One region of the Parageobacillus sp. KH3-4 genome, then DNA from elsewhere that is predicted to be linked to it. Evidence: predicted binding sites of a transcription regulator. Region 1 holds the regulator's gene; the other holds the start of a gene.
What was found. Region 1 encodes CtsR, which represses protease genes until heat stress. Its sites were predicted from a motif close to ATGGTCAATAAAGGTCAAACA; they were not measured.
Positions count from the first base shown of each region.

Region 1 (15,316 bases):
TGAATAGCCCCGACAGGCGCTGGAGGACTCGCGAGGAGGCGGTTGCCGCCACAGCGAGACCGAAGCGTCCCGAGGGGCTAGGAGCCGAAGCTGAAGATAAGCCAATCCACTTTCTATGGAGAGTTTGATCCTGGCTCAGGACGAACGCTGGCGGCGTGCCTAATACATGCAAGTCGAGCGGACCGGGCGGAAGCTTGCTTCCGCTTGGTTAGCGGCGGACGGGTGAGTAACACGTGGGTAACCTGCCCGTAAGACCGGGATAACTCCGGGAAACCGGAGCTAATACCGGATAACACCGAAGACCGCATGGTCTTTGGTTGAAAGGCGGCTTCGGCTGCCACTTGCGGATGGGCCCGCGGCGCATTAGCTAGTTGGTGAGGTAACGGCTCACCAAGGCGACGATGCGTAGCCGGCCTGAGAGGGTGACCGGCCACACTGGGACTGAGACACGGCCCAGACTCCTACGGGAGGCAGCAGTAGGGAATCTTCCGCAATGGACGAAAGTCTGACGGAGCGACGCCGCGTGAGCGAAGAAGGTCTTCGGATCGTAAAGCTCTGTTGTTAGGGAAGAAGAAGTGCCGTTCGAACAGGGCGGCACGGTGACGGTACCTAACGAGAAAGCCCCGGCTAACTACGTGCCAGCAGCCGCGGTAATACGTAGGGGGCGAGCGTTGTCCGGAATTATTGGGCGTAAAGCGCGCGCAGGCGGTCCCTTAAGTCTGATGTGAAAGCCCACGGCTTAACCGTGGAGGGTCATTGGAAACTGGGGGACTTGAGTGCAGAAGAGGAGAGCGGAATTCCACGTGTAGCGGTGAAATGCGTAGAGATGTGGAGGAACACCAGTGGCGAAGGCGGCTCTCTGGTCTGTAACTGACGCTGAGGCGCGAAAGCGTGGGGAGCAAACAGGATTAGATACCCTGGTAGTCCACGCCGTAAACGATGAGTGCTAAGTGTTAGAGGGGTTACCCCTTTAGTGCTGTAGCTAACGCGTTAAGCACTCCGCCTGGGGAGTACGGCCGCAAGGCTGAAACTCAAAGGAATTGACGGGGGCCCGCACAAGCGGTGGAGCATGTGGTTTAATTCGAAGCAACGCGAAGAACCTTACCAGGTCTTGACATCCCCTGACAACCCTGGAGACAGGGCGTTCCTCCCTTCGGGAGGACAGGGTGACAGGTGGTGCATGGTTGTCGTCAGCTCGTGTCGTGAGATGTTGGGTTAAGTCCCGCAACGAGCGCAACCCTCGCCCCTAGTTGCCAGCATTCAGTTGGGCACTCTAGGGGGACTGCCGGTGACAAACCGGAGGAAGGTGGGGATGACGTCAAATCATCATGCCCCTTATGACCTGGGCTACACACGTGCTACAATGGGCGGTACAAAGGGCTGCGAACCCGCGAGGGGGAGCGAATCCCAAAAAGCCGCTCTCAGTTCGGATTGCAGGCTGCAACTCGCCTGCATGAAGCCGGAATCGCTAGTAATCGCGGATCAGCATGCCGCGGTGAATACGTTCCCGGGCCTTGTACACACCGCCCGTCACACCACGAGAGCTTGCAACACCCGAAGTCGGTGAGGTAACCCGCAAGGGAGCCAGCCGCCGAAGGTGGGGCAAGTGATTGGGGTGAAGTCGTAACAAGGTAGCCGTACCGGAAGGTGCGGCTGGATCACCTCCTTTCTAAGGACATCATCGTGAAAATAAAGTGGACGCGGAGTTTTGTTCAGTTTTGAAGGAACATTGGTTGTTCCTTCAAATGCTTTGCGCCTGCGTCTATGAACGGATGCAGGAGAAATCAATTGGTTCCTTGAAAACTAGATAACCGAAAGGAAGAAGCCGGGAAGCGAAGGCGGCGAAGATAAAGCCGAGTTTCGCATGGTTAAGTTAGAAAGGGCGCACGGTGGATGCCTTGGCACTAGGAGCCGATGAAGGACGGGGCAAACGCCGAAACGCTTCGGGGAGCTGTAAGCAAGCGTTGATCCGGAGATGTCCGAATGGGGGAACCCACTGCCCGTAATGGGGCAGTATCCATACCTGAATCCATAGGGTATGGAGGGCACACCCGGGGAACTGAAACATCTCAGTACCCGGAGGAGAAGAAAGCAACCGCGATTCCCTGAGTAGCGGCGAGCGAAACGGGAACAGCCCAAACCAAGAGGCTTGCCTCTTGGGGTTGTAGGACCACTCAGATGGGAGTGACAAAGGAACGGGGTAGACGAAGCGGTCTGGAAAGGCCCGCCAGAGAAGGTGACAGCCCTGTAGTCGAAACTTCGTTCCCTCCCGAGTGGCTCCTGAGTACGACGGGACACGGGGAATCCCGTCGGAAGCAGGGAGGACCATCTCCCAAGGCTAAATACTCCCTAGTGACCGATAGTGAACCAGTACCGTGAGGGAAAGGTGAAAAGCACCCCGGAAGGGGAGTGAAAGAGAACCTGAAACCGTGTGCCTACAAGTAGTCAGAGCCCGTTGATGGGTGATGGCGTGCCTTTTGTAGAATGAACCGGCGAGTTACGATGACGTGCGAGGTTAAGTCGAAAAGACGGAGCCGCAGCGAAAGCGAGTCTGAATAGGGCGCGTAGTACGTCGTCGTAGACCCGAAACCAGGTGATCTACCCATGCCCAGGGTGAAGGTAGGGTAACACCTACTGGAGGCCCGAACCCACGCACGTTGAAAAGTGCGGGGATGAGGTGTGGGTAGGGGTGAAATGCCAATCGAACCTGGAGATAGCTGGTTCTCCCCGAAATAGCTTTAGGGCTAGCCTCAAGGGAAGAGTCTTGGAGGTAGAGCACTGATTGAGCTAGGGGCCCTCATCGGGTTACCGAACTCAGTCAAACTCCAAATGCCAACGACTTATCCTTGGGAGTCAGACTACGAGTGATAAGATCCGTAGTCGAGAGGGAAACAGCCCAGACCACCAGCTAAGGTCCCTAAGTGTACGTTAAGTGGAAAAGGATGTGGAGTTGCCCAGACAACCAGGATGTTGGCTTAGAAGCAGCCATCATTTAAAGAGTGCGTAATAGCTCACTGGTCGAGTGACTCTGCGCCGAAAATGTACCGGGGCTAAACGTACCACCGAAGCTGTGGGATGACCGATGGTCATCGGTAGGGGAGCGTTCTAAGTGCGCTGAAGCGAGACCGGAAGGACTCGTGGAGCGCTTAGAAGTGAGAATGCCGGTGTGAGTAGCGAAAACAGAGGTGAGAATCCTCTGCACCGAAAGCCTAAGGGTTCCTGAGGAAGGTTCGTCCGCTCAGGGTTAGTCGGGACCTAAGCCGAGGCCGAAAGGCGTAGGTGATGGGCAACAGGTCGAGATTCCTGTACCACCTCCTCACCGTTTGAGCGATGGGGGGACGCAGGAAGGTAGGGCGAGCAGGCTGCTGGAATAGCCTGTCCAAGCGGTTAGGCCGCCAGATAGGCAAATCCGTCTGGCAACAAGGCGGAGCCGTGATGGCGAAGGGACCTTTGGTCCCGAAGTCCCCGATCCTACACTGCCAAGAAAAGCCTCTAGCGAGGTGGGAGGTGCCCGTACCGCAAACCGACACAGGTAGGCGAGGAGAGAATCCTAAGGTGCGCGGGAGAACTCTCGTTAAGGAACTCGGCAAAATGACCCCGTAACTTCGGGAGAAGGGGTGCTCTCTTGGGTCTCAAGCCCGAGGGAGCCGCAGTGAAAAGGCCCAAGCGACTGTTTATCAAAAACACAGGTCTCTGCGAAGCCGAAAGGCGAAGTATAGGGGCTGACACCTGCCCGGTGCTGGAAGGTTAAGGGGAGCGCTTAAGCCGCAAGGCTGAAGGTGCGAACCGAAGCCCCAGTAAACGGCGGCCGTAACTATAACGGTCCTAAGGTAGCGAAATTCCTTGTCGGGTAAGTTCCGACCCGCACGAAAGGTGTAACGACTTGGGCACTGTCTCAACGAGAGACCCGGTGAAATCATACTACCTGTGAAGATGCAGGTTACCCGCGACAGGACGGAAAGACCCCGTGGAGCTTTACTGCAGCCTGATATGGAATTTTGGTATCGCTTGTACAGGATAGGTGGGAGCCTGGGAAGCCGGAGCGCCAGCTTCGGTGGAGGCGGCGGTGGGATACCACCCTGGCGGTATTGAAATTCTAACCCGCACCCCTTACCGGGGTGGGAGACAGTGTCAGGTGGGCAGTTTGACTGGGGCGGTCGCCTCCCAAAAGGTAACGGAGGCGCCCAAAGGTTCCCTCAGAATGGTTGGAAATCATTCGGAGAGTGCAAAGGCAGAAGGGAGCTTGACTGCGAGACGGACAGGTCGAGCAGGGACGAAAGTCGGGCTTAGTGATCCGGTGGTTCCGTATGGAAGGGCCATCGCTCAACGGATAAAAGCTACCCCGGGGATAACAGGCTGATCTCCCCCAAGAGTCCACATCGACGGGGAGGTTTGGCACCTCGATGTCGGCTCATCGCATCCTGGGGCTGTAGTCGGTCCCAAGGGTTGGGCTGTTCGCCCATTAAAGCGGTACGCGAGCTGGGTTCAGAACGTCGTGAGACAGTTCGGTCCCTATCCGTCGCGGGCGCAGGAAATTTGAGAGGAGCTGTCCTTAGTACGAGAGGACCGGGATGGACGCACCGCTGGTGTACCAGTTGTCCCGCCAGGGGCACCGCTGGGTAGCTATGTGCGGAAGGGATAAGCGCTGAAAGCATCTAAGCGTGAAGCCCCCCTCAAGATGAGATTTCCCATCGCGAAAAGCGAGTAAGATCCCTCGAAGATGACGAGGTCGATAGGTCCGAGGTGGAAGCGTGGCGACACGTGGAGCTGACGGATACTAATCGATCGAGGACTTAACCAAGCGGAACGGAAAAGCAAAGGAAGCCGCCCAGCGAAACGGTTTCTTCCGAACGGACGGTTATCTAGTTTTGAGGGAACGAATCCCTCTTGACAAAAGAGATGATTGAAATATAATAATACCTGTCAGAAATACTTGCCTAGTGACAATAGCGGAGAGGAAACACCCGTTCCCATTCCGAACACGGAAGTTAAGCTCTCCAGCGCCGATGGTAGTTGGGGCCAGCGCCCCTGCGAGAGTAGGTCGTTGCTAGGCAGTGTGAAAAGAAGTATGCCTTATTAAGGCATACTTCTTTTTTTGTTCTGAAAAAGAAGTTGTGTTTTATTTTCGGAAAAAAAGGAAATGATATGACTGATCTTTTTTGTGAGTGACCCTTGCATTTTTTTTTAATACACTATATAGTAGAAGTAAGGTCAAATATAGTCAAAGTCAACTTCGTATACAAGGAGGAGGTAGAGTGCCAAATATTTCCGATATTATTGAGCAATATTTAAAACAAGTATTGAACATGAGCGATAAAGATATTGTGGAAATTAAAAGAAGCGAAATTGCGGATAAATTTCAGTGTGTTCCGTCGCAAATTAATTATGTCATTAATACGAGATTTACGTTGGAGAGAGGATATATTGTTGAGAGTAAGCGCGGCGGCGGCGGTTACATTCGCATTATGAAAGTCAAGACAAAAAGCGAAGCACAGCTGATTGATCAATTGCTGGAATTAGTCGGACGTCACGTCAGCCAATCCAATGCGGAAGATATTATTCAGCGTCTTGTTGAAGAAAAGGTAATTTCAGAACGGGAAGCAAAAATTATGCTAAGCGTAATGGACCGTTCCGTATTATACATCGATTTGCCACAACGTGACGAATTGAGAGCGCGCATGCTAAGAGCGATGTTGACATCGCTAAAGTATAAGTAGGGGAGGGGATAAAGTTGATATGTCAAGAATGCAAAGAGAGACCGGCAACGATGCATTTCACGAAAATTATAAACGGTGAAAAAACGGAATTTCATCTTTGCGAACAATGCGCGCATGAGCATAGCGATATGTTTATGTTTTATGGGAATGACGACTTTTCCTTTAATAATTTGTTAGCTGGCCTGCTTAACTTTCCATCTTCTGTGAAAGAAATGACAACAAGTCCGTTCCACAGTTCAGATATTTTACAATGCGAAAAATGTAACATGACTTATCATCAGTTTACAAAAATAGGTCGTTTCGGTTGTTCAAACTGTTATCGCACCTTTGCCCGATATTTACCGCCAATATTGAAAAGACTCCATAGCGGAAATACAGCCCATGCTGGAAAAATACCGAAACGAAAAGGTGGAACACTTCATTTGCGCAAACAAATTGCTATGTTAAAACAAAAATTGCAGGAACTTGTGGCAAGAGAAGAATTTGAAAAGGCGGCAGAGGTTCGCGATCAAATTCGTTCCCTTGAATATCAGCTTCATCAACGTGGAGAGGGGGAGATGTAGTTATATGTCGTTTGAGAAGTTTTTTAATACGGCAGTAAGCTCTTGGATGAGCCAAGAGGGTCCTGATTCGGACATCGTGTTAAGCAGCCGCATCCGCTTGGCCAGAAACATTAGCGATTTTCGGTTTCCCACGGTATTTAGCAATGAGGAAGCGCAGCAAATCGTTTCATTGTTTGAGCAAACATTTGCCCACCGTTTTTATCGTTCTGTCGGTCGTTTCGAATTGTTAAAAATGTCAGAGCTTCAACCGATTGAAAAAAGGGTATTGGTAGAAAAGCATTTAATTAGTCCGCATTTGGCAGAAGATTCTCCCTTTGGGGCATGCTTGCTCTCAGAAAATGAGGAAATAAGCATTATGATTAATGAAGAGGATCACATTCGCATTCAATGCTTATTTCCTGGCTTTCAATTAACAGAGGCATTAAAAGCAGCTAATGAACTTGATGACTGGATTGAGGAACATGTCAATTATGCATTTGATGAAAAACTTGGATATTTAACAAGCTGCCCGACAAATGTTGGAACAGGAATGCGCGCTTCTGTAATGATGCATCTCCCGGCTCTCGTTTTAACACAGCAGATGAACCGCGTTATTCCAGCAGTTAACCAACTCGGGTTAGTCGTACGTGGAACATATGGAGAAGGCAGTGAGGCATTAGGGAATATTTTTCAAATTTCGAACCAAATTACATTAGGAAAGTCAGAAGAGGATATTGTCGAAGATTTGAAAAGTGTCGTTCAGCAGTTAATTGCTCAGGAAAGAATGGCAAGGGAGACATTAGTTAAAACTTTAAACATACAATTAGAAGACAGAGTCTTCCGTTCCTATGGGATATTGGCCAATAGCCGTGTTATTGACTCGAAAGAAGCGGCTCAATGTTTGTCAGATGTACGTTTAGGGATTGATTTAGGGTACATTAAAAATATTTCGCGCAATATTTTAAATGAGCTCATGATTTTAACTCAACCTGGTTTTTTACAACAATATGCAGGCGGCGTGTTAAGACCGGAAGAACGGGATGTTCGACGAGCTGCACTGATACGAGAGCGTTTAAACATGGAAGAACGAAAAATGAATGGAGGGTGATGAGTGATGATGTTTGGAAGATTTACGGAACGGGCGCAAAAAGTGTTGGCGCTAGCCCAAGAAGAGGCAATACGCCTTGGCCATAATAACATTGGAACGGAACATATTTTATTAGGTTTAATTCGTGAAGGAGAAGGAATTGCAGCCAAAGCATTAATGGCGTTAGGACTTGGTCCGGAGAAAATCCAAAAAGAGGTAGAATCGCTAATCGGCCGCGGCCATGAAGTTTCCCATACGATCCATTATACGCCACGTGCGAAAAAAGTAATCGAATTGTCGATGGACGAGGCGAGAAAGCTTGGGCATTCCTATGTAGGAACGGAACATATTTTGCTTGGCCTCATTCGTGAAGGAGAAGGAGTTGCGGCTCGCGTACTTAATAATTTAGGAGTGAGTCTGAATAAAGCGCGCCAACAAGTGCTGCAATTGCTTGGAAGCAATGAGTCAGTTTCCGGTCATTCAGGAGGAGGCGCTTCGCATGTAAGTACGCCAACATTAGACAGCTTGGCCCGTGATTTAACGGCGATTGCCCGTGAAGGCAGATTAGACCCGGTCATTGGCAGAAGCAAAGAAATTCAGCGTGTCATCGAAGTATTGAGCCGCCGTACAAAAAATAATCCGGTGCTAATCGGGGAACCTGGAGTTGGGAAAACGGCGATTGCTGAAGGGCTCGCGCAGCAAATCGTCAACAACGAAGTGCCGGAAACGCTTCGCGATAAGCGGGTCATGACGCTGGATATGGGAACGGTCGTTGCTGGTACAAAATACCGTGGGGAATTTGAAGATCGTTTGAAAAAAGTGATGGATGAAATTCGACAAGCAGGAAACATCATTCTCTTCATTGATGAGCTCCATACGCTTATTGGCGCAGGTGGAGCGGAAGGCGCGATTGATGCATCGAACATCTTGAAGCCAGCGCTTGCCCGCGGGGAGCTGCAATGCATTGGTGCGACTACATTGGACGAATATCGGAAATATATTGAAAAAGACGCGGCGCTAGAACGTCGTTTCCAACCGATTTACGTCGATGAGCCGACGGTAGAGGAATCAATTCAAATTTTAAAAGGATTGCGCGATCGCTATGAAGCGCATCACCGCGTATCTATTTCCGATGAGGCGATCATTCAGGCGGTAAAATTATCTGACCGTTATATTACCGACCGTTTTCTTCCGGATAAAGCGATCGATTTAATCGATGAGGCATGCTCGAAAGTTCGCCTGCGTTCGTTTACGGCACCGCCAAAATTAAAAGAGCTCGAACAAAAACTGGAGGAAGTGCGTAAGGAAAAAGACGCTGCTGTACAAAGCCAAGAATTTGAAAAAGCTGCTTCGCTGCGCGACATGGAACAACGTTTACGCGAAGAACTGGAAGAAACGAAACGAGCGTGGAAAGAAAAACAAGGCCAAGAAAACTCTGAGGTAACAGTCGAGGACATCGCGATGGTTGTATCGAGCTGGACCGGAATTCCGGTGGCGAAATTAGCGCAGACAGAAACAGAACGATTGTTGAAACTAGAAGAAATTTTACATTCCCGCGTCGTTGGTCAAGATGAAGCAGTAAAAGCAGTTGCTAAAGCAGTCCGCCGCGCGCGCGCTGGATTAAAAGATCCGAAACGTCCTATTGGCTCGTTCATTTTTCTTGGGCCGACTGGTGTCGGAAAAACCGAATTGGCAAGAGCGCTTGCAGAAGCAATGTTCGGTGATGAAGACGCGCTTATTCGCATCGATATGTCTGAATATATGGAGAAACACTCGACATCTCGTTTGATCGGTTCGCCTCCTGGGTATGTCGGGTACGAAGAAGGCGGTCAGCTAACTGAAAAAGTGCGCCGCAAACCGTATTCGGTTGTGTTATTAGATGAGATGGAAAAAGCTCATCCAGACGTATTTAACATTTTGCTGCAAGTGCTGGAAGACGGTCGTTTAACCGACTCGAAAGGAAGAACGGTTGACTTCCGCAATACGATTATCATTATGACATCCAACGTTGGCGCAGATGCGTTAAAGCGGAACAAATACGTCGGCTTTAACGTTCAAGATGAAGATCAAAAATATAAAGATATGAAAGGAAAAGTCATGGACGAGTTAAAGAAAGCGTTCCGCCCGGAATTTTTGAACCGCATTGATGAAATTATCGTCTTCCATTCGCTTGAAAAACAACATTTAAAACAAATTGTCAAACTGATGGCAGACACGTTGATTAAACGTTTAAAAGAACAAGATATCGATTTAGAGCTGACGGATGCGGCGATTGAAAAAATTGCCTCGGAAGGATATGATCCAGAATATGGTGCTCGTCCATTGCGCCGCGCGTTGCAAAAACATGTAGAAGATCGTTTGTCGGAAGAATTGTTGAAAGGAACGATTGCCAAAGGGCAAAAAGTGATCGTAGACGTAAAAAACGGAGAGTTCGTCGTTTTATCGGAACAAGCTGTGATGTAATGGACGTTTTTGCGGCGGAAGGTATGAGGCAGCTCGTTGCCCATACCTTTTTGTTTCAATGATGAAAAAGAAAGGGTTTTTCGACGATGGGGAAAAAGAAAACAAAGTTTGTTTGTCAAGAATGCGGCTATGAGTCAGCGAAGTGGCTTGGAAGATGCCCAGGATGCAATACGTGGAATTCGATGGTTGAGGAAATCGAGCGGACCAAGCCGGCAACAAGAGGAGTGTTTGTTCATTCCGCGCCTGATATCATCTCTAAGCCAGTGCCGATTACTACAGTGACAACGACGCAAGAGCCGCGCATACAAACGAGCATTTCCGAGTTTAACCGCGTATTGGGCGGAGGGGTTGTGAAAGGTTCGCTCGTTTTAATCGGCGGCGATCCGGGGATTGGAAAATCGACGCTTCTATTGCAAGTTTCTGCGCAACTTGCCGCTTTGCAGCATAAAGTATTATATATATCCGGCGAGGAATCAGTAAAACAAACGAAATTGCGCGCTGACCGCCTTCGTGTTGCTGCTGACCAGCTGTATGTATTAGCAGAGACAGATTTGGAATATATTGTAGAAGCAATAGAAACGATTCACCCTGCTTGTGTTGTGATCGATTCGATCCAAACGATTTACCGCGCGGATATTGCGTCTGCGCCCGGAAGTGTATCACAAGTTCGCGAGTGCACGGCAGAGCTGATGAAAATCGCCAAAACAAAAGGAATCGCCATTTTTATTGTCGGGCATGTAACAAAAGAAGGAGCGATTGCCGGACCAAGAATTTTAGAGCATATGGTGGACACCGTTCTTTATTTTGAAGGCGAGCGCCATCATACGTATCGTATTTTGCGGGCGGTGAAAAACCGTTTCGGCTCCACAAATGAAATTGGTATTTTCGAAATGAGAGAATCGGGGCTTGTTGAGGTCGCAAATCCATCGGAGGTGTTTTTAGAGGAGCGCTCCCGCGGTGCAGCAGGTTCAACCGTTGTCGCGGCAATGGAAGGGACCCGTCCTGTGTTAGTCGAAATTCAAGCGTTAGTGTCACCAACGAGCTTTGGTAATCCGCGGCGGATGGCGACAGGAATTGATCATAACCGTGTTTCTTTATTGATGGCCGTATTGGAAAAAAGGGTCGGTCTGCTTTTACAAAATCAGGATGCTTACTTGAAAGTGGCAGGGGGAGTAAAATTAGATGAACCGGCGATTGATTTAGCGATTGCTGTGAGCATTGCCTCGAGCTTTCGCGATCAGCCTACAAATCCGCATGACGTCATTATTGGCGAAGTTGGTTTGACAGGAGAAGTACGCCGTGTTTCCCGTATTGAACAGCGGGTGCAGGAAGCTGTAAAATTAGGATTTTCCCGCATGATTATCCCTACAAACAATTTAGCAGGATGGAACCCGCCGGAACATATAACCGTTATCGGCGTGTCCCATGTCGCCGAAGCGCTGGAGTATACGTTGCAGTAAAATGTTACGAGTACGTGTCAAATGTTTAAAAAACGTTAAAAACTGTACTATGATTGGTTTCAAACATTGGAAACTGTTTATAATGGTAGATAGGGAGGTGAATAGAGAATGGTGAAACGTATCGTCCAATTGTTTTTTCTTGTTGTTGGAGGAACGTTAGGGGTCGTTTTTCTACCAAATTTGTTGCGGTTAATGAATATAAGCGACACTTCGTTGCTAAATAATTCATATACATTGGCGGTGTTAGGAGCATTTATTTTCTTTATGATGACTTTTTGGCTAGTAGACTACGTTGTCGATATGATTCGCTGGGTGGAGGAAACGCTCGTCAAAGCACCAGCTGCCGATCTTTTATTTGGTAGTTTAGGGCTTATTTTCGGCCTTATTGTCGCGTTTTTAATTGTCATGCCGCTGCAGGCGTTTCAGTTTCAAGTCGTCAATACGGTGCTGCCGATATTTTTAACGATCTTGCTTGGTTACTTAGGATTCCAAGTAGGATTTAAAAAACGGCATGAATTAATGAATTTATTTTCTCTTTCCAATCGAATGGCGAAGAAAAAAGGGATAGAAGGAGAGACGGATTTACTGAAAGGCGGTTCTTTAAAAATTTTAGATACAAGTGTGATTATTGATGGACGAATTGCTGATATTTGCAAAACCGGCTTTTTAGAGGGAACGCTTGTCATTCCGCGCTTTGTCCTTGAAGAACTGCAGCATATTGCCGACTCGTCTGATGTGTTAAAACGCAACCGTGGCCGGCGCGGGCTTGACATTTTAAACCGCATCCAAAAGGAATTGGATATCAAAGTGGAAATTTATGAAGGAGATTTTGACGATATTCAAGAGGTCGACAGCAAGCTAGTGAAGCTGGCAAAATTGACGTCAGGTGTTGTTGTCACGAATGATTTCAATTTAAATAAAGTATGTGAGCTGCAAAATGTACGTGTCCTTAATATTAATGATTTAGCAAATGCGGTAAAACCGGTTGTTCTCCCAGGGGAAGAATTAAACGTCCATGTGATCAAAGATGGCAAAGAGCATAACCAAGGCGTCGCGTATTTGGATGATGGCACGATGATTGTCGTCGAAGACGGAAAAGAGTATATTGGCAAACGGGTTGACGTATTGGTGACAAGCGTGTTACAAACGTCAGCAGGGAGAATGATTTTCGCGAAGCTAAAGCTATTACAAAAAGCGTTATAAACGAATGAACAGGGGAAACAGCGATGATGTATGAGGTAGTTATTCCTGCGGCAGGGCAAGGAAAGCGAATGAAGGCGGGAATGAATAAACAATTCATTGAGCTGCAAAATGAACCGCTGATTGTGCGCACATTAAAAGTGTTTGAAAACGATGAATGGTGCCGTGGCATTATCGTTGTAATTAATGAAGCAGAAAGAACGCAATTTGAACAATTATTTTCCCGTTTCCATATAAAAAAAATTACTGCGATCGTAGGCGGTGGAAAAGAGCGGCAGCATAGCGTCTACAATGGATTGAGAGCGATAAAAAATAGCGATATTGTGCTGATTCATGATGGTGCGCGTCCGTTCGTTACTATAGAGCAGATTCATAAGTTGGTCGATGAAGCGAAGGAACACGGCGCGGCCATTCCGGCTGTACGCGTCAAGGATACCGTCAAAAAAGTTCGCGGCCAGTTTGTCGAGGAAACGGTGGAACGCTCTAGCTTGTGGGCTGTACAAACTCCACAAGCTTTTCATGTTTCCCTCGTTTTACGGGCCCATGAGCAAGCGCAAAAAGATGGCTATATTGGCACAGATGATGCGAGTCTGGTGGAGCGGATTGGCGGGAAAGTCAAAATTGTCGAGGGAGATTACCGCAATATTAAATTGACGACGCCAGATGATTTATTGTTTGCAGAAGCGATTTTATCCGGTTGGGTAAGTTCATAAACGAGAGGGGAATCTATATGTTTCGCATTGGTCAAGGGTTTGATGTTCATCAGCTTGTCGAGGGTCGTCCCCTTATTATTGGAGGCGTTCGCATTCCATACGAAAAGGGGCTGCTTGGCCATTCTGACGCTGATGTGTTGCTGCATGCGGTCGCGGATGCCTGTTTAGGAGCGATTGGGGCGGGTGACATCGGAAAGCATTTTCCAGATACAGATGAACGCTATAAAGACGCCGATTCCGCGCTGTTATTAAAACAAGTATGGGAATTGGTCAAGCACCAAGGGTACGAACTTGTTAATCTTGATTGCACAGTGATCGCGCAAAAGCCGAAGATGGCGCCGCATATTGAACAAATGAAAGAAAACATTGCAAAATTGTTGGAAGGAGAACCATCACAAATCAACGTTAAAGCGACAACGACGGAAAAGCTGGGCTTTACCGGCCGGGGAGAAGGAATCGCCGCACAAGCGGTCGTATTATTGCAAAAGCAGTAAACTTCTGCGACTGTCTGCATCGCAGAAAACAATCCATTTTGAACTTTGCCCCGATAAAATGTACAATAGTGGTACAAGCTTGATTAGATTATTGGAGGGTTATTGACGATGTCACAAGAAGTGAGAGTGCGATACGCACCGAGTCCAACTGGTCATTTACATATTGGCGGTGCAAGAACAGCGTTATTTAACTATTTGTTCGCTCGCCATCATAACGGGAAATTTATCGTGCGCATTGAAGATACAGATATTGAACGAAACGTAGAAGGCGGCGAACAATCGCAGTTAGAAAACTTAAAATGGTTAGGCATCGATTATGACGAGTCGGTGGATAAAGACGGCGGATACGGTCCATATCGCCAGACGGAACGTCTTGATATATATCGCAAATATGTAAATGAACTTTTAGAAAAAGGATACGCGTATAAATGTTTCTGCACGCCGGAAGAGCTTGAAAAAGAGCGGGAAGCGCAAAGAGCGGCAGGCATCGCTGCGCCGCAATATAGCGGGAAATGTCGCCATTTAACGAAAGAACAAATCGCACAATTGGAAGCGGAAGGAAAGCCATATACGATTCGCGTAAAAGTGCCGGAAGGAAAAGTATATGAATTTGAAGATATCGTGCGCGGAAAAGTGACGTTTGAATCAAAAGATATTGGCGATTGGGTCATTATGAAAGCGAACGGCATCCCAACATACAATTTTGCTGTCGTTATTGATGACCATTTAATGAAAATTACCCATGTGTTCCGCGGCGAGGAACATTTGTCGAACACGCCGAAGCAGTTGATGATTTATGACTATTTCGGCTGGGAGCCGCCGAAATTTGGCCATTTAACACTCATCGTGAATGAAAATCGCAAAAAACTTTCGAAACGTGACGAATCGATTATTCAATTTGTTTCCCAATATAAAGAGCTCGGCTATTTGCCGGAAGCATTGTTTAACTTCTTTGCGCTATTGGGCTGGTCGCCAGAAGGGGAAGAAGAAATTTTCTCGAAAGAGGAACTCATTCGCATTTTCGATGTTTCCCGATTGTCGAAATCGCCATCCATGTTTGATACGAAAAAGTTGACATGGATGAATAACCAATATATTAAAAAATTAGATTTAGACCGGCTAGTGGAGATTTCTTTGCCGCATTTGATTAAAGCCGGCCGCCTGCCAGAACAAATGAGCGAAGAACAGCGGCAATGGGCGCGTAATTTAATTGCGCTGTATCAAGAACAAATGAGCTATGGAGCAGAAATTGTCAAGCTATCGGAGTTGTTCTTTAAAGAAGACATTGAGTATAATGAAGAAGCGAAAGAGGTATTAGCAGGCGAACAAGTCCCTGATGTGTTAAAAGCATTTCTAGAAGAAGTGAAACAGCTCGAGCCGTTTACAGCGGAAAATATTAAAGCGGCGATTAAATCGGTGCAAAAGGCGACAGGGCAAAAAGGGAAAAAATTGTTTATGCCGATTCGCGTCGCTGTAACAGGGCAAACACACGGTCCAGAACTGCCAATTGCGCTTCAATTATTAGGAAAAGAAAAAGTCATCAGCCGATTAGAAAAAGTAGTTCATTAACTTTTTTAACCCGCTTTTCATAAAATTAAAATAAAATACAGAAAAAGCGTTGATGAGGAGAAGTAGGAAAC
Region 1 covers NZ_AP025627.1:93,249-108,564, forward strand. Annotated here, with positions in the region: rRNA gene MWM02_RS00505 (16S ribosomal RNA) at 113-1,669, shown strand; rRNA gene MWM02_RS00510 (23S ribosomal RNA) at 1,867-4,801, shown strand; rRNA gene rrf (5S ribosomal RNA) at 4,937-5,053, shown strand; gene MWM02_RS00520 (CtsR family transcriptional regulator) at 5,256-5,717, shown strand; gene mcsA (protein-arginine kinase activator protein McsA) at 5,732-6,280, shown strand; gene mcsB (protein-arginine kinase McsB) at 6,285-7,367, shown strand; gene clpC (ATP-dependent protease ATP-binding subunit ClpC) at 7,374-9,809, shown strand; gene radA (DNA repair protein RadA) at 9,896-11,269, shown strand; gene MWM02_RS00545 (PIN/TRAM domain-containing protein) at 11,378-12,472, shown strand; gene ispD (2-C-methyl-D-erythritol 4-phosphate cytidylyltransferase) at 12,496-13,182, shown strand; gene ispF (2-C-methyl-D-erythritol 2,4-cyclodiphosphate synthase) at 13,200-13,676, shown strand; gene gltX (glutamate--tRNA ligase) at 13,785-15,245, shown strand; T-box leader at 15,286-15,316, shown strand, end outside.

Region 2 (15,316 bases), 950 kb from region 1:
TGTTCTTGTCTCGGAATAAGGCGGCTTTTCCGAATCGGAATGTTATAGCCAATCGTGTCAACAGCGAGAATACCGCAGCCGTCCGTAACGACAAAACAATAATCAAGCGGGATGCGCTCATGATTTTTCCGTAAATATGCTTTTTGGTATACATCTTCAAGAAGCGGTTTCGGAATTTCCGATAAACTGTTTTCAATATAATTAAATAGCGCAGAAGACACTTTGAGAAGCGGGACTTGATCAAGCAGTTCCACTTGATCGTCCTTCCGCCATTCATGGAAATGGCACACGTTATATCCATTTTCTTCCCCTTCAAACCAATTGACCCAAACATCATGAAGATATAACATACGATACCCCTCGCTTCTAAACAAACTTATTTGTCCATCAGTATAGGCAGAGGGGACAAATTTTATTCCATCTCATCCTTTTTTATCCATTATTCTTCTCGATAAGGGAAGTATAAGCTCCCTAGCATTAGCAAAAGCCCTATTGGGAGTAAATAGCATTCTACTTTTGTGCGAATATAGGCAAAATATCCGCTCCATCCCTGCTCTGGTGTCATCATGTTTAAATAAGCAATCATTGCCACCCCGCCAACGACCGAAATGCCAAAACCGACCAAGTAAACGAATATGCGAATCATCGGGCCCCTCTTCTTTCTCTTAGACTTGTCCGTCTTATGTTTTACATATATGAGCCCGCGATGATCATCATGACTGCTTGTCGTCTTCTAATGAAGCAAGCTGCAACATCTGTTCTGAATCCATATTCATTAACTCGGAAAAACGAGCGCCATGTTCAAGGCAGCGGCGAACGATATAATCCCCGACCGCATACCCAAGCATGGTTGGATAAAAACCGTGCCCGTAAAGAAGTCGAGAATATAACGGATGTTTGGATACAATCGATTTATACGGTGATACGTATCGTTTCCAAAAACTGCAAAGTTGTTCGTCTGAGTAATAGGTCGTCCACCTTGCCTGATGTTCCTTGCCGACATACCGGCAAACAGCGTTTTCGGCAAGCCCTTCTAATATGATCGCGTCTAAAAGTGTAGTATCTTCGTTTTCCTTCTTTTGTTGTTTCAAGCGGCAAACATGATTATACTCATGTGTTATCAACGCCTCGATTTCTTTGTGCGTATGGTGCGGCAATAAAAAAATAAACAATTTGTCATGAAAGGCGATCCCTCCTTTACTATTAAACTCACGCGCTAATTTCCGGTTATGAGGATCCGCTGGAAAAAGAAAAAGAGGCGCATCTGGTCCGTTCCATTCCTTCTTTCTCTTTTCGTAAACCGCCTCGACTCGTCCCCATATGTTTTTTTGTTTCATTTGCTCAATTATTTCTTTTATGTTTTTCGACGGTCGGTACATACCGTAGCTCATAAGATGAAAGTAAATATCGCGCTCGCTCGCGTCTGGAAAGTACAAAACAAGGCGCCGGCATAAGCGAACAGGATCATCATACCATTCGTCAAGCCATCGATCGGTACGAATAACCGGCATGCTTGTCACCTCTTTTTTCATTTTTTCTATCGTATGATCAAAACGAAAAAGAGGTGAAAAAAAGGCTATCTCCTATTGCCGAGATAGCCATTTCACCATTATTTTACATATTTTCTAAAAATCAATGTTGCATTATGTCCGCCAAATCCGAAAGAATTGCTTAACACCGTGTTTACTTCCTGCTTTCTCGCCGCATTCGGCACATAGTCAAGATCGCATTCCGGATCAGGAGTTTCATAGTTCATCGTCGGCGGAATCACACCATCTTTAATCGCTAATACGGAAAATATCGCTTCTACTGCGCCAGCCGCTCCTAGCAAATGCCCGGTCATTGATTTTGTCGAGCTGACCGCTAGCTTGTACGCATGATCGCCGAACACTTCTTTAATCGCCATCGTTTCATATTTGTCATTGTATTCCGTACTTGTGCCGTGAGCATTAATATAATCGATTTCTTCTGGCTTTATTCCCGCATCGGCCAACGCTTGGCGCATCGCACGGACGCCGCCTTCCCCACCTGGAGCCGGCGCTGTAATATGATATGCATCCCCTGTCGCACCATAACCAACAATTTCCGCATAAATTGGCGCACCACGGCGCAACGCGTGCCCCAACTCTTCCAACACAAGAATTCCTGCTCCTTCCCCCATCACAAAACCATCCCGGTTTTTGTCAAACGGGCGGCTTGCCGTTTTTGGATCTGGGTTCGTCGATAGCGCCGTATTCGCGCAAAATCCAGCTAACGCCATTTTTGTAATCGGCGCTTCTGTACCGCCAGCAATCATTACATCGGCATCGCCGCGTTGAATCACTTTAAACGCATCGCCGATCGAATTGGCACCTGTCGCACAAGCGGTAACGGTACAAGAATTGATTCCTTTTGCACCTAAAATAATAGATACTTGCCCCGCTGCCATATCCGGAATCATCATCGGCACAAAAAACGGGCTCACCCGGCGGTAGCCGCGTTTTTGAAAAATTTCAAATTGCTGCTCATATGTTTCCATTCCGCCGATTCCTGATCCGATCCAAACGCCGACTCTTGTCGCATTTTCTTCGGTGATTTCTAATTTTGCATCTTTTACCGCCATCAATGCGGCAGCGACAGCATATTGCGTAAAGCGGTCCATTTTGCGCGCTTCGCGTCGATCAATAAATTGTTCCGCATTGAAGTCTTTCACTTCTGCCGCCACTTTTGCCGGAAATTCATCCGGATTGACGCGCGTAAGCATCCCGATTCCTGACTTGCCGGCAATAATATTTTTCCACGTCGTTTCCACATTGTTCCCAAGCGGCGTTACCGCTCCAAGACCTGTAATAACGACTCGTCTTTTTTCCATCACTTCCGTCTCTCCTTTTTTATCCGTATTGAGCTACTAGCGGCCCCAACGCAAAGCGATTGCACCCCACGTTAATCCGCCGCCAAATCCAACCATAATAATGAGGTCATCATCTTTGATTTTTCCTGCTTCTAATTCTTCGACGATTGAAATGGGAATGGAAGCAGCTGAAGTGTTTCCATATTTTCGAATAGTTGTTGACATTTTCTCCTCTGGCAGTTCAAGACGCTGTCTTGCAGCCTCGACAATACGAATATTTGCTTGATGTGGAATGAGAAAATCCACATCGTTTTTCGATAATCCTGCTTTTTCTAAGACATTAATGCATGATTCCCCCATTTGACGGACGGCGAATTTGAAAACTTCTCTGCCGTTCATCACGATATATTCGTCTTTATATAAATGTTTTCCTCCTGTTCCATCCGCTCCTAATTCAAACGACAAAATACCCCGTCCTTTGGAAACAGGTCCCATCACGACCGCACCAGCGCCGTCGCCAAATAACACCGCCGTATTGCGGTCATTCCAGTCGGTAATTTTTGATAATTTTTCAGCTCCCACTACCAATATATAACGATACGCGCCATTGTCAATAAATTGGCTTGCTGTAACCATTCCGTAAATAAAACCAGCGCATGCCGCGCTAATATCCAAAGCCGCCGCTTTTGTCGCGCCAAGCCGCTCCTGCAACATGCAGGCGACAGATGGAAATGCTTTATCAGGTGTTACTGTTGCTACTAAAATTAAATCAATATCTTGTGCGGAAATTCCCGCGTCATCCAGCGCTTTTTCCGCCGCAAAATACGCCATGTCGGAGGTATCGATATCGTCTGCAGCAATTCTTCGTTCCTCGATACCCGTTCTCGTCCGAATCCATTCATCCGATGTATCCATCATTTTCTCCAAATCAAAATTTGTCAACACCTTTTCCGGCAAATACCGTCCAATTCCAATAATACCTGCTCCCACACCGAACATCTCCTTTAGTATATAACCAATTATTATTACTTGGTACTAATTTTATCGTAAATACGAAAAACGCGCAATAGAAATATGTAAAGCGTGTGATTTGTCTAATCACTTTTCTCGTTTTCTACATACAGTGCTAATAAAGGAAAAAAAGAAAGGGAGGAGGCGTTGTATGGTGGATGATCAAGAGCAGACAAAGCAACATAATGAGCAAGCCGATCGTTTTTCCCGTTTAATGTTCGGCTCCTTTCCGCCGCGCTCTCGTCAGTCGCGTGATGAATCTGTTCAAAACGAGTTTTCTTCCCAGCAAGGGCTTGATTTTTCGCAGCTTATGCAAAATATCGATACGCTCATCTCTTCATTTGACCAATTAAAGCCGTTGATGAAAAAAATTACTTCTTTCGTAAATATGTTAAAAAAATAAGAGGCGTAAGGAAACTAACGCCTCTTTTTGCTATGAACTCTTAAAGCTGCAACATAACTTCCAATAGAAGAATTCATGGAAGCTCGTTATATCGTTGATAAAATTGGTGGATCGCTTTACCAAACTGATACCGCTTTTCCGGCAAATAATAGGTAACATGAACATTATTGTTAGCTGCTCCCATCCATTGCTCATATTTTCGACAATGGAGAGAAGATGAATAACGGGTAATGCCTGATAATTGCCATATTTTTATCGGAACTTGATGGGGCACAATGAACAATGAAGGAACTGCTTTTTCGATATTTGCCTCGTCTATACCGTATGCAAGCGCTATTTCTCTTTTCATCCTTCTATAAAAAAACTCGTTTTCCTTTTCATACTCAAGCTGGGCGCGTAAATCTAGACAAGGGCTTAACATCACGATCGCACGGATTTGCTTTGGCATTGTTTCAAGAAGCTGCAAAGCGACAAGCGCTCCCATTCCTTCCGCAAGAATATAAATGCGATTGTTTAATATTTCACTTTTTAACACGTAGTAAATCAGTTGTTTAGCCAAACGCACCGCTTTTGGGCTTCCCCAATGCCTGCCGTACAAATGAGAGTAAAAAATGGTATAGCCGTATTCAAGTAGCTCGCAAAGAAGCTGGCTGCGTCCTTTATGATCGATCCAAAAGCTTGTACGGTCGTTAACAAAATGATTCGTGTCACCAATAATCAAGAGAGCAAATCCGTTTGGACGTTCCGGCAAATGAATGATACACCACTGATTATCAAGCTGAAAAAATCGTCGTTGAACCGTCATCGACATTCACCCTTGCTTTTACAATACGTAATTGTACAATACACAGTATGCGGAACGAAAAAAAAAGTACGGGTATATGCCTAAACGAGCAAATTATGATAAGATAAGAAAAGGAATGATGCGAAGATGGGAGGAAATGTAATGCGCCTGTTTTGGACATTTTTCTGGACGTTTTTGCTTGTCCAGATGGCGACGTACGTCATGGGCTCGATGCAAGGCATCGGCTACAACTTCACAACCGGCGCCTTGCTCGGCGTGATCGTGACCGTTTTGGTCGTCGTTGTCGCCGCTTTGATTCCGGACGAGCCAGCCGGGGATCATCACCATTAAAACGAACAACGCCTTGGAGATTGAATCTCCAAGGCGTTGTTTTTTGCAACTGTCTATGCCGTTATTCACCGCTCGTTTCGGCCGGCGCTCTTCGTTCTTTTTCCAGCCATATAATGAGCCCCGGCAACAGCATCCCACGAATCAAAAACGTATCAAGCAAAATCCCGATCGCGACAAGAAATCCGAAGACAAACAATAGTTGCACCGGTTGGGTCATCAACACGGAAAACGTCGCCGCTAAAATGAGGCCGGCTGAAGAAATGACGCCGCCTGTATGGGTTACCGCCTGTTTCACCGCTTCATGGAGCGAATGCGTTCTCCACTCCTCTTGGAAACGGGAAATCAGCATAATATTATAGTCGATGCCAAGCGCCACGAGGAAGACGAATGCATACAGTGGCACGCGGCCGCTGACTGCTTTGATGCCAAACAGCCAATCGGTCAGCCAAATTCCGAGGCCAAGCGCAGCCGTAAACGAAACGAGAATCGTCCCCATCATATACACGGACCGCTTCACCGACCGCGTCAGCCCAATGAGCAACAAAAGAATCAAGAGCGTTTCCAACGAAACAATCACGATCATATCGCGTTTGTTCAACGACCGCTCATCCACTTTCGCCGCTGTTTCCCCGGCAAAATAAAGGCGCCCATCAAGCCCGCTTTGTTTGACGATCGTTTCCTTCCGGTCAATAATCCGTTCCATCGCATCGATCGTTTCGACATCGTATGGGTTTTCGCGAAACGTAAGTGTAAATGAGACGACGCGGCCATCATCCGCCGTACCAGTCGGGCGCACCTCACTGACAAGCGGCTGTTTCTCAAGCTGATTTTGCAGCTGTTCCAGTTGCTGTGGCGTGACCTTTTCCTTTCCTTCAAACAAGACCGTGGTCGGCGCCAGCTCCCCTTTGGCAAAATGTTGTTCCAACAGTTCATATCCTTGGCGCGACGGCATATCTTTCGGGAACGATTTGATCATATCATACTCATATCGAAGCGCGGTTGTATGGCCCGCCATCACTACAAGGAGTAAACCAATCAAAGCCACGGTCAGCCGCGGCTTTTGAACAACAAACCGGCCGATTCTCCCCCAAAATCCACTTGTTCCTTTCCCTTCGCTCTCACCGACGCGTGGAATGTTCGGCCAAAACGCTTTGCGGCCAAACAGCGTAAACAACGCCGGAATCAGCGTAACGGAAGCGATCATGATGATCGCCATCGCAAGAGCGAACGTCGGGGCAAAATTTCGGTAATCGCCTAGTTTCGCGAAAAACAAGACAAGCATGGCGGCCAGCACCGTGCCTCCAGAGAAAAAGACCGGCAGTCCCGTCTCGCGCATCGCCCATTTCATGGCCTGCCATTTGTTCTCATGCCGTTTCAACTCTTCGCGGTAACGAGAAAAGATGAACAACGAATAATCGGTGATCGCCGCAAACAGCAAAATCGACATGATCGAAATGGTCTGTTTGGACATCACCAGCCCGGCTTTGCCCATCACTCCAATCAGCTGCATAACCACCCCGTAAACAAAACCGGCAGCTACAAGCGGGATCAACGCTAACAGCGGCGAACGGTAAATGACGATCAACAGCACGAGAATCAACCCGACTGTCGACAACATGAGCACAATATCAGCGCGGGAAAACAAGGCCAACGTATCGGCCGCAATGCCGGCCGGCCCCGTGATATATATAGCAACATCGCTTTCCTTTTTGACCCATTTGCGAATCTCGTCGTTCACCGTTTGGATGTCTTTGGACTCCATCGTTGACCGATAGACGGCCGGAACAACGATCGTTTTCCCATCTTCAGAAACAAAGCCGGCCATCGCTTGCGGTGGAAGAGAAGCAACAGGAACGACTTGTTCCAAAGCGTCGCGGTGCGCTTGTTCGATATGGCCCACCAAACGTTGCAGTTCATCTTTGGCAATCGGACGGTCATCTGAATGAAAGACAAAAATGGCCGGAACGCCGTCGCTCGACGAAATATACTCGTCTGCTTTTTTCGCCGCCACCATCGATTGCGCATCTTCTGGGAGCGTTTCAATGCTTGAGACTTCATACTCTTTGGCGCTCGGCGCTACAGCCCCCAGTATGGCAACGGCCGCAAGCCAAACGATCAACGTCCACCACATTCCTTTTTTCGTTGCCACCCGGTCAGTCAAAGCATGCAGCCATCGATTCATCGCTATTCCTCCATTTTTCATGAATTGCCGAAAGTGACACTTCTGTCACTTTCGACACATTCTTATTGTAAAGGGAAAGTGGCAATACTGTCAATTTCCAGTCATCACCCCATACATGATGATTTCCTTAATGCTTTCCGCCCATTGGTCAAGCGAAATGCCGGGAAAATGAGGGACGACCACCGATTGAAAAATATACGCAAGAACGATCCGGTTCGGAAGATGCGGTTTGATTCTTCCTTCCTGTTTCCCTCGTTCCACCAACTGATTAAGTTCTTCATACATCCGTTCATGAAACTGTTCAAGGCGCTCCTTATTCGCCCGCACAGCCGGAGTGGTATCCGGAATGCGCCTTCCGATCGCGATCATTCGATGAAGATCGTCATGGTACAAAATCAAGTTAAGCAAAAAACGGAATTGTTCATCAAACGTCGGATAGTCATGAATGTGAACAAACTTGGCAAACACTTGCTCCATTTCGTCCACCATATATGCCGTAATGACCTCTTCTTTGTTCTCGAAATGTTTATAAATGGCCGTTCTTGATACACCGAGCCGTTCCGCTAACAACCCGAAGGTAAATCCTTCATAGCCGTGTTCAAGGAGAAGTTGTTTTGTATGTTGAAACACTTCGTTCAATGAAAATTTCCGTTCGCGTGCCATTTGATCGCCTCTCCCCTTTTCACCTTATGCCGGTATAAGCATTCCCGCACTTATTATACATCTGCTTTAAGGAAAAAGAAAAGGCGCCCTGCGAAAAGCAAGGCGCTTTTGGTCAATACTACGGATCGCGCACGGATGGAACGGATGAGGCAACCTAGGCGATACCCCTTTTTGCCAACAATATCGATCGTACGTGATTGCCGGGCAAAGGCAAGCCCCTCACCACTCCCCTCTTTGATGCGCCAAATAAGCCGGAGCGCTTCCCCGTTTCCTTGCCGCATCGTCTTTATAACTGTGGACGGATGACAAGCCGGCCGTTTTCGACATCGACGATGACGGTGCTGTAATCTTTCACCCGCCCGGCGATCAACTCTTTGGCGAGCGGCGTTTCGATTTGCTTTTGCATAAACCGTTTGAGCGGACGGGCGCCGTAGACCGGGTCGAAGCCCGCTTCAGCGATGTATTGCTTCGCCGCTTCCGTCAGCACGAGTTCGATATGGCGATCTGTCAAACGGCGCGACAGCTCGCGGGCGAACTTTTCAACGATGCCTTTCACTTCGTTCACCGACAGCGGCTTAAATAAGACGACGTCGTCAATCCGGTTTAAAAATTCTGGACGGAAATGGGCGCGCAATTGCTGTAATACTTGTTCATGCGTTTCTTCTTTAATCTTTCCGTCTTCTGTCACTCCTTCTAACAACAAATGCGATCCGATATTGGATGTCATGATCACAACCGTATTTTTAAAATCAACCGTGCGTCCCTGCGAGTCGGTAATACGCCCGTCATCCAACAGCTGCAATAAGATGTTGAACACTTCTGGATGCGCCTTTTCAATTTCATCGAACAAAATGACTGAATACGGCTTGCGCCGCACCGCCTCCGTTAACTGTCCTCCTTCTTCGTAGCCGACATAGCCCGGAGGCGCGCCAATTAAGCGAGAAACGGCATGTTTTTCCATATATTCGGACATATCAATGCGGATCATTTGTTCTTCGCTGTCAAATAGCGCGTGTGCGAGCGTTTTTGCCAATTCCGTCTTCCCGACTCCTGTCGGCCCTAAAAAGATAAAGGAACCAATCGGGCGATTAGGGTCTTTAATGCCGGCGCGTGCCCGCAGCACCGCATCGGCAACAAGCTCAACCGCCTCATCTTGGCCAATGACCCGCTCATGCAACAATTCGTGCAGCCGCAATAACTTTTCCCGTTCGCCTTCGACTAATCTCGTTAACGGGATTCCCGTCCATCGTGAAACGATTTCCGCAATTTCCTCCTCCGTTACTTCCTCGCGGAGAAGTCGCCCTTCTTTATTATTTTCGCTCATTTCTTGTTCAAGCTGCTTTAATTGTTTTTCTAACTGCGGAATGCGGCCATGGCGAAGTTCCGCTGCTCTATTCAAGTCATATTCGTTTTCCGCCTCTTCCAATTCGCGCTTCGCTTTTTCCAACGCTTCGCGAACGTCACGCACATGCTGAATCGCTTCTTTTTCCTGTTGCCATTGCGCTTTCATGCTGTTCGCTTTTTCCCGTAAGTCAGCCAGCTCTTTAGTAAGCGCTGCAAGCCGCTCTTTGCTTGCTTCGTCCGTTTCTTTTCGCAGCGCCGCTTCTTCGATTTCCAGCTGCATGACGCGACGCATCACTTCATCCAATTCAGACGGCATCGAATCCATTTCAGTGCGTATGGTCGCACATGCTTCATCGACTAAGTCAATCGCTTTATCCGGCAAAAAGCGATCGGAAATGTAACGATCCGCCAATGTCGCCGCAGCAACAAGGGCGCGGTCGTGAATTTTCACACCATGATGTACTTCAAACCGTTCTCTTAAGCCGCGTAAAATCGAAATCGTATCTTCCACGCTCGGTTCTTCGACAAGAACCTGCTGGAAGCGACGTTCAAGCGCTGGATCTTTTTCAATATATTGCCGGTATTCATCGAGTGTCGTCGCGCCGATGCAATGCAGCTCGCCGCGCGCCAACATCGGCTTTAACATGTTGCCTGCGTCCATCGCTCCTTCTGCTCTTCCGGCACCGACAATCGTATGCAGCTCATCGATAAATAAAATAATTCTCCCTTCGCTTTTCTTTATTTCATTTAATACTGCTTTTAGACGTTCTTCAAATTCGCCGCGAAACTTTGCCCCAGCGACGAGTGAACTCATATCTAAAGCAAAAATCGTCTTATCCTTCAATCCTTCCGGAACATCTTTGCGAACGATACGTTGCGCCAATCCTTCCACAATCGCCGTTTTTCCAACACCCGGCTCCCCGATAAGCACCGGATTGTTTTTCGTTTTACGTGATAAAATGCGAATAACGCGGCGAATTTCACTATCGCGACCAATGACAGGATCAATTTTTCCCGCTTTCACTTCAGCGACTAAATCGCGGCCGTATTTTTTTAATGCTTCATATGTAGCTTCTGGAGTTGGACTTGTCACGCGCTGATTCCCCCTTATTTCTGTCAATACGCGTAATAATGAAGAACGGTTGATGTTGTAACGATGAAAAAGTCGTCCGATCTCATCGGTTTCCGATGTAAAGGCAAGCAGTAAATGCTCAACCGAAATATATTCGTCTTGCATATTTTTTGCTTCTTCTTCCGCTTTTATCAGCAACCGCTGCAGCCGCTGCGACATATAAAGATTTTCCGCACCAACTCCAAGCACTTCAGGTTTTTTCTTTAACAACACTTCCAGTTCATGGATGAATGCATGTATATTAACACGAAGCAGTGAAAATATTCTTTCAGCAAGTCCTTCTTCTTGCCGCAACAATGCGAGCAGCAAATGTTCAAAATCAAGCTGCTGATGATGGTGCTCGGTGGCAATCTTTTGCGCCTCAAGAAAAGCTTCCTGCACTTTTTCCGTAAACTTATTTGCGTTCATTCGCCGTCCCTCTCTTTTGACCTTTTTTGACCTTTAAGTATTATTATAACGACGCCTCCTTTTCTTTTCAAATAGAAAGCCACTCCAAATGGAATGGCTTTTCTGGTTAGCAAATAAGCAGGAATAGGGATACTTCACCGCCAAAAAGCCGATAACGGCCTTTAGGCGAAATGGGGCGCCTTCCGCCTTTCTTAAAAGCTCCAGGAGCCATCGGTTCGCGCCGCTTCGACCTGCTGCTGCGTTAACCCATTTGAGTTAACTCCTCTAAAAGCAACCCACACAAGGCCAAATTTGTTTGGTCTGAGCCTTCTTGCAGGCCCTTCAGCGCGTTTTGCCAATAGGCAGGCGCCCTTCGCTTTTCTTTATGGTTTTCTCATGTACGTCCAGTGGCGGTTGTGGTTTGATGTTTCTGGAAATGTATCTCCTGCTTCTAGTTTTATTTTTCTTGGATTTTTGACGTTATCGCCGGTTTCGCCAATTTCGATATACATCCCATTGTTCGGCGCCTTATCGCCCGGTTTGAAATGGCGATGTTGCCCCATCGGCATTCCCCCTTTATCCAAAGTACATTTTTATCATGCCCGTCCGCTCGCTTATTCATAACAAAAAAGCACCGGCATACCGCCGGCGCGATTCGTTACAATAAAGATAGCAAAACTGCTTTCTGTGCATGAAGCCGATTCCCCGCCTGCTGGAACACAAACGAATTTGGTCCGTCAATTACATCAGCCGTTACTTCTTCCCCGCGATGGGCTGGCAAGCAATGGAGAAACATATAATCTTGTTTGGCATGCTTCGCTAATTCGCCGTTTACTTGAAACGGCTGAAACACAGCAAGGCGCTGCTCGCTTTCTTGCTCTTGGCCCATGCTCGTCCATACGTCTGTATAAATAACGTCCGCGTCGGCGACCGCTTCGATTGGATCATGTGTTACCGCAACTGTCGTTCCTGTTTGTTTTCCAATTTGTGTCGCTGCATCTATATATTTCTCCTTCGGCTCATAGCCAGCCGGACAAGCGATCACACAGTCCATGCCGACTTTTGCTGCGGCAATCATCAGCGCGTGGGCGACGTTGTTGCCGTCGCCGACATAAGCAAGTTTCAATCCTTTCAGTGTTTTCTTAACTTCATAAATCGTCAATAAGTCCGCTAGCGCCTGGCAAGGGTGGTCGTCATCGGTTAGTCCGTTAATCACGGGAACCGTCGCATATGCGGCGAGCTCTTCCAATTTGCTATGAGCGAATGTGCGAATCATAATCGCATCGACGTATTGTGACAATACTCTCGCCGTATCGGCGATCGTTTCCCCACGGCCAAGCTGTAAATCGCTGCTATTTAAGTAAAGCGCGCTTCCGCCGAGCTGGGTCATCCCTACTTCAAACGACACTCTCGTGCGAGTCGATGGTTTTTCAAAAATCATCGCTAACGTTTTTCCGGAAAGCGGGGTACACGATTGCCCAGCAAGCTGTTTTTGCTTTAATTCCCCCGCAAGCGCCAACAAATCATGGATATCTTCTGTTGAAATATCCATTAATGTTAAAAAGTCTTTTCCCTTCAACGAAGAGACTTTGTTCACATAATCACCGCTTTCTCCGTTTGTTTTTTCTTGTCAAGCCATTCTTGAATGGATAAAACAGAAAATTTTTTCACATCGATCGCTTGCAAAAAGAGTTGAAACGTCTCGCTTTCGGTAAACGTCATAATTTGCCGCGACAACGCAAGCATTCGACGTTGCGCATCTTTTTCGTCTTTTTGCAAATCGAAAAACGCCAACGCTTCCTTGCGTTTTATCCATTCAGAAAACGGCATATCGGAAACAGCAATTAATTGTTTTGCTTTCATTATTTCAAGAAGTTCATCGCTTATTTCGCCATTTACATAAATTTCGCGGGCGTCGCTCCTTTTCGACAAATAGGAGTAAAACGCCTTTGCTGCCGCTTCTTCCATTGTTTTTGCGATGCTGATCCCTTCTCCCGTCGACTTCATTTCCGGGCCGACGAGCGGATCGACCCCAGGCAGCTTATATGTCGAAAACACCGGATATTTTAGGACAAGATATGGCAAGTTCGCCAAACGGCGCTGCTTTTCATCAATGACATCCTTTAAACATTTCCCAAGCAATAATTTTGTCGCAATTTGTGCAAGCGGTATGCCTGTTGTCTTGCTGACGATCGGAACGGTCCGGCTGGCGCGCGGATTCACCTCCAATACGTATACGCGGCCGTTGGCAATGACGTATTGAATGTTCATAATCCCTTTAAACTGCAATTTTTTTATAATTTTTTCGGCGTACGTAATGATCTTCGATTGTTCTTCATTCGTAATCGTTTGTGCCGGCAGCACTGCATGGCTGTCCCCTGAATGCACTCCCGCTTTTTCCACATGTTCAATGATCGTCGGAAGCAAAATATCGTTTCCATCCGCGACAACGTCGACTTCCGCTTCTTTTCCGTCTAAATAGGCGTCAATTAACAGCGGATACGTAATCGCGCCTTGCTCTAGCAACCCGCGCAATTGTTGTTCACTTTTGACGATAAACATTCCTCTGCCGCCGATGACGTAAGAAGGGCGGAGCAATACCGGATAACCGATTTTCTTCGCGTTCGAAACAAGTTCTTCTTCATTGTCCGCCATCATTCCCGGCACGTGCGGAATGTCCAATTCTTCTAATAGCTGATAAAAACGATCGCGATCTTCCAGCTGGTCAATCATATCGTAAGTGACGCCAAGAAGGGAGACATTTGCTTCTTCAAGCCCTTTAACGAGATTAATCGCCGTCTGTCCTCCAAACTGAACGATTACTTTTTTAATCTGTTCCGCTTCAATCACATTCAGCACTTCTTCTAGCGTAAGCGGCTCGAAATAAAGGCGGTCGGCTACGGCAAAATCGGTGCTGACGGTTTCCGGATTGTTGTTCATTAACACCGTTTCATATCCTTCTTTTTGAAGCGCGTATACGCTATGCACGGAACTGTAATCAAATTCGATTCCTTGCCCGATTCGAATTGGCCCCGCGCCAATAATTAATACTTTCTCTTTCCCGCTTTTTTTCCGCTCATCTTCGCCGAAGTATGTCGAATAATAATAATCCGTTTCCGAATGGAACTCCGCCGCACACGTATCAACCATTTTATACGACGGAACGATGCCAAGTTGTTTTCGCTTTTCTCTCACATCACTTTCTTTCACATTCCATGCTTCTGCCAAAAACGCATCAGAAAATCCTTTTTCTTTCAAGAGACGGAACGTTGCTTCATCGATTTGGTCTAAACTCGTTTCTTTCGCTTTCTTTTCTAATTCAATCAGCTGATAAAACGAATGCAAAAAGAAACGGTCGATTTTTGTCAATTCATACACGGCATCGATCGTTTCTCCGCGGCGGAACAGTTCGAGAATTGCAAAAAAGCGGCGGTCATCTTTTCGGATAAGCAGTTGTTTCAATTCATCATCTGTTTTGTCAACGAGCTCTGGCAAATATAATCCTTTATTCTTCCCTTCTAATGAGTAAACCGCTTTTTGAAATGCGCGTTCCATGTTGCGGTCGATCGCCATTACTTCTCCCGTCGCTTTCATTTGCGTGCCAAGCTGGCGATCGCCGAAAGGAAATTTATCAAACGGCAAGCGCGGAAATTTCACGACAACATAATCGAGCGCTGGCTCAAAGCTCGCGTACGTCGTTTTCGTTACCGGATTAAGAAGTTCTGCCAACGTATAGCCGACTGCTAATTTCGCAGCTATGCGCGCGATCGGATATCCCGTCGCCTTGGATGCGAGCGCCGATGAACGGCTGACACGCGGATTCACTTCAATTAAATAGTACCGTTTGCTAAATGGGTCGAGCGCAAACTGAATGTTGCACCCTCCGATAATGCCAAGCGCCGAAATAATTTTGATAGCTGAGGAACGCAGCATTTGATATTCCTCGTCCGTCAACGTTTGCGATGGGGCAACGACGATCGAGTCGCCGGTATGGATGCCGACGGGATCGACGTTTTCCATATTGCAAACAGTAATGCACGTATTCGTATGGTCGCGCATCACTTCGTATTCAATTTCTTTATATCCAGCCACGCTCCGTTCAATGAGGCATTGCGTAATCGGGCTTTCCGCGAGCCCTTTTTCGACTAGAGCAATAAACTGCTCCATCGTTTCCGCAATTCCCCCGCCCGTTCCTCCGAGCGTATAAGCGGGGCGAATAATGATCGGAA
Region 2 covers NZ_AP025627.1:2,957,168-2,972,483, forward strand. Annotated here, with positions in the region: gene MWM02_RS14905 (YjbA family protein) at 1-350, opposite strand, end outside; gene MWM02_RS14910 (YuzI family membrane protein) at 440-646, opposite strand; gene MWM02_RS14915 (DUF2268 domain-containing putative Zn-dependent protease) at 714-1,511, opposite strand; gene fabF (beta-ketoacyl-ACP synthase II) at 1,610-2,851, opposite strand; gene MWM02_RS14925 (beta-ketoacyl-ACP synthase III) at 2,888-3,820, opposite strand; gene MWM02_RS14930 (hypothetical protein) at 3,993-4,244, shown strand; gene MWM02_RS14935 (alpha/beta hydrolase family protein) at 4,318-5,049, opposite strand; gene MWM02_RS14940 (YjzD family protein) at 5,191-5,379, shown strand; gene MWM02_RS14945 (MMPL family transporter) at 5,441-7,561, opposite strand; gene MWM02_RS14950 (TetR/AcrR family transcriptional regulator) at 7,652-8,224, opposite strand; gene clpB (ATP-dependent chaperone ClpB) at 8,511-11,108, opposite strand; gene MWM02_RS14960 (YjzC family protein) at 11,471-11,650, opposite strand; gene argF (ornithine carbamoyltransferase) at 11,746-12,684, opposite strand; gene MWM02_RS14970 (carbamoyl-phosphate synthase (glutamine-hydrolyzing) large subunit) at 12,681-15,316, opposite strand, start outside.
Region 2: the regulator CtsR is predicted to act here: its motif matches at 11,122-11,142, upstream of clpB (ATP-dependent chaperone ClpB).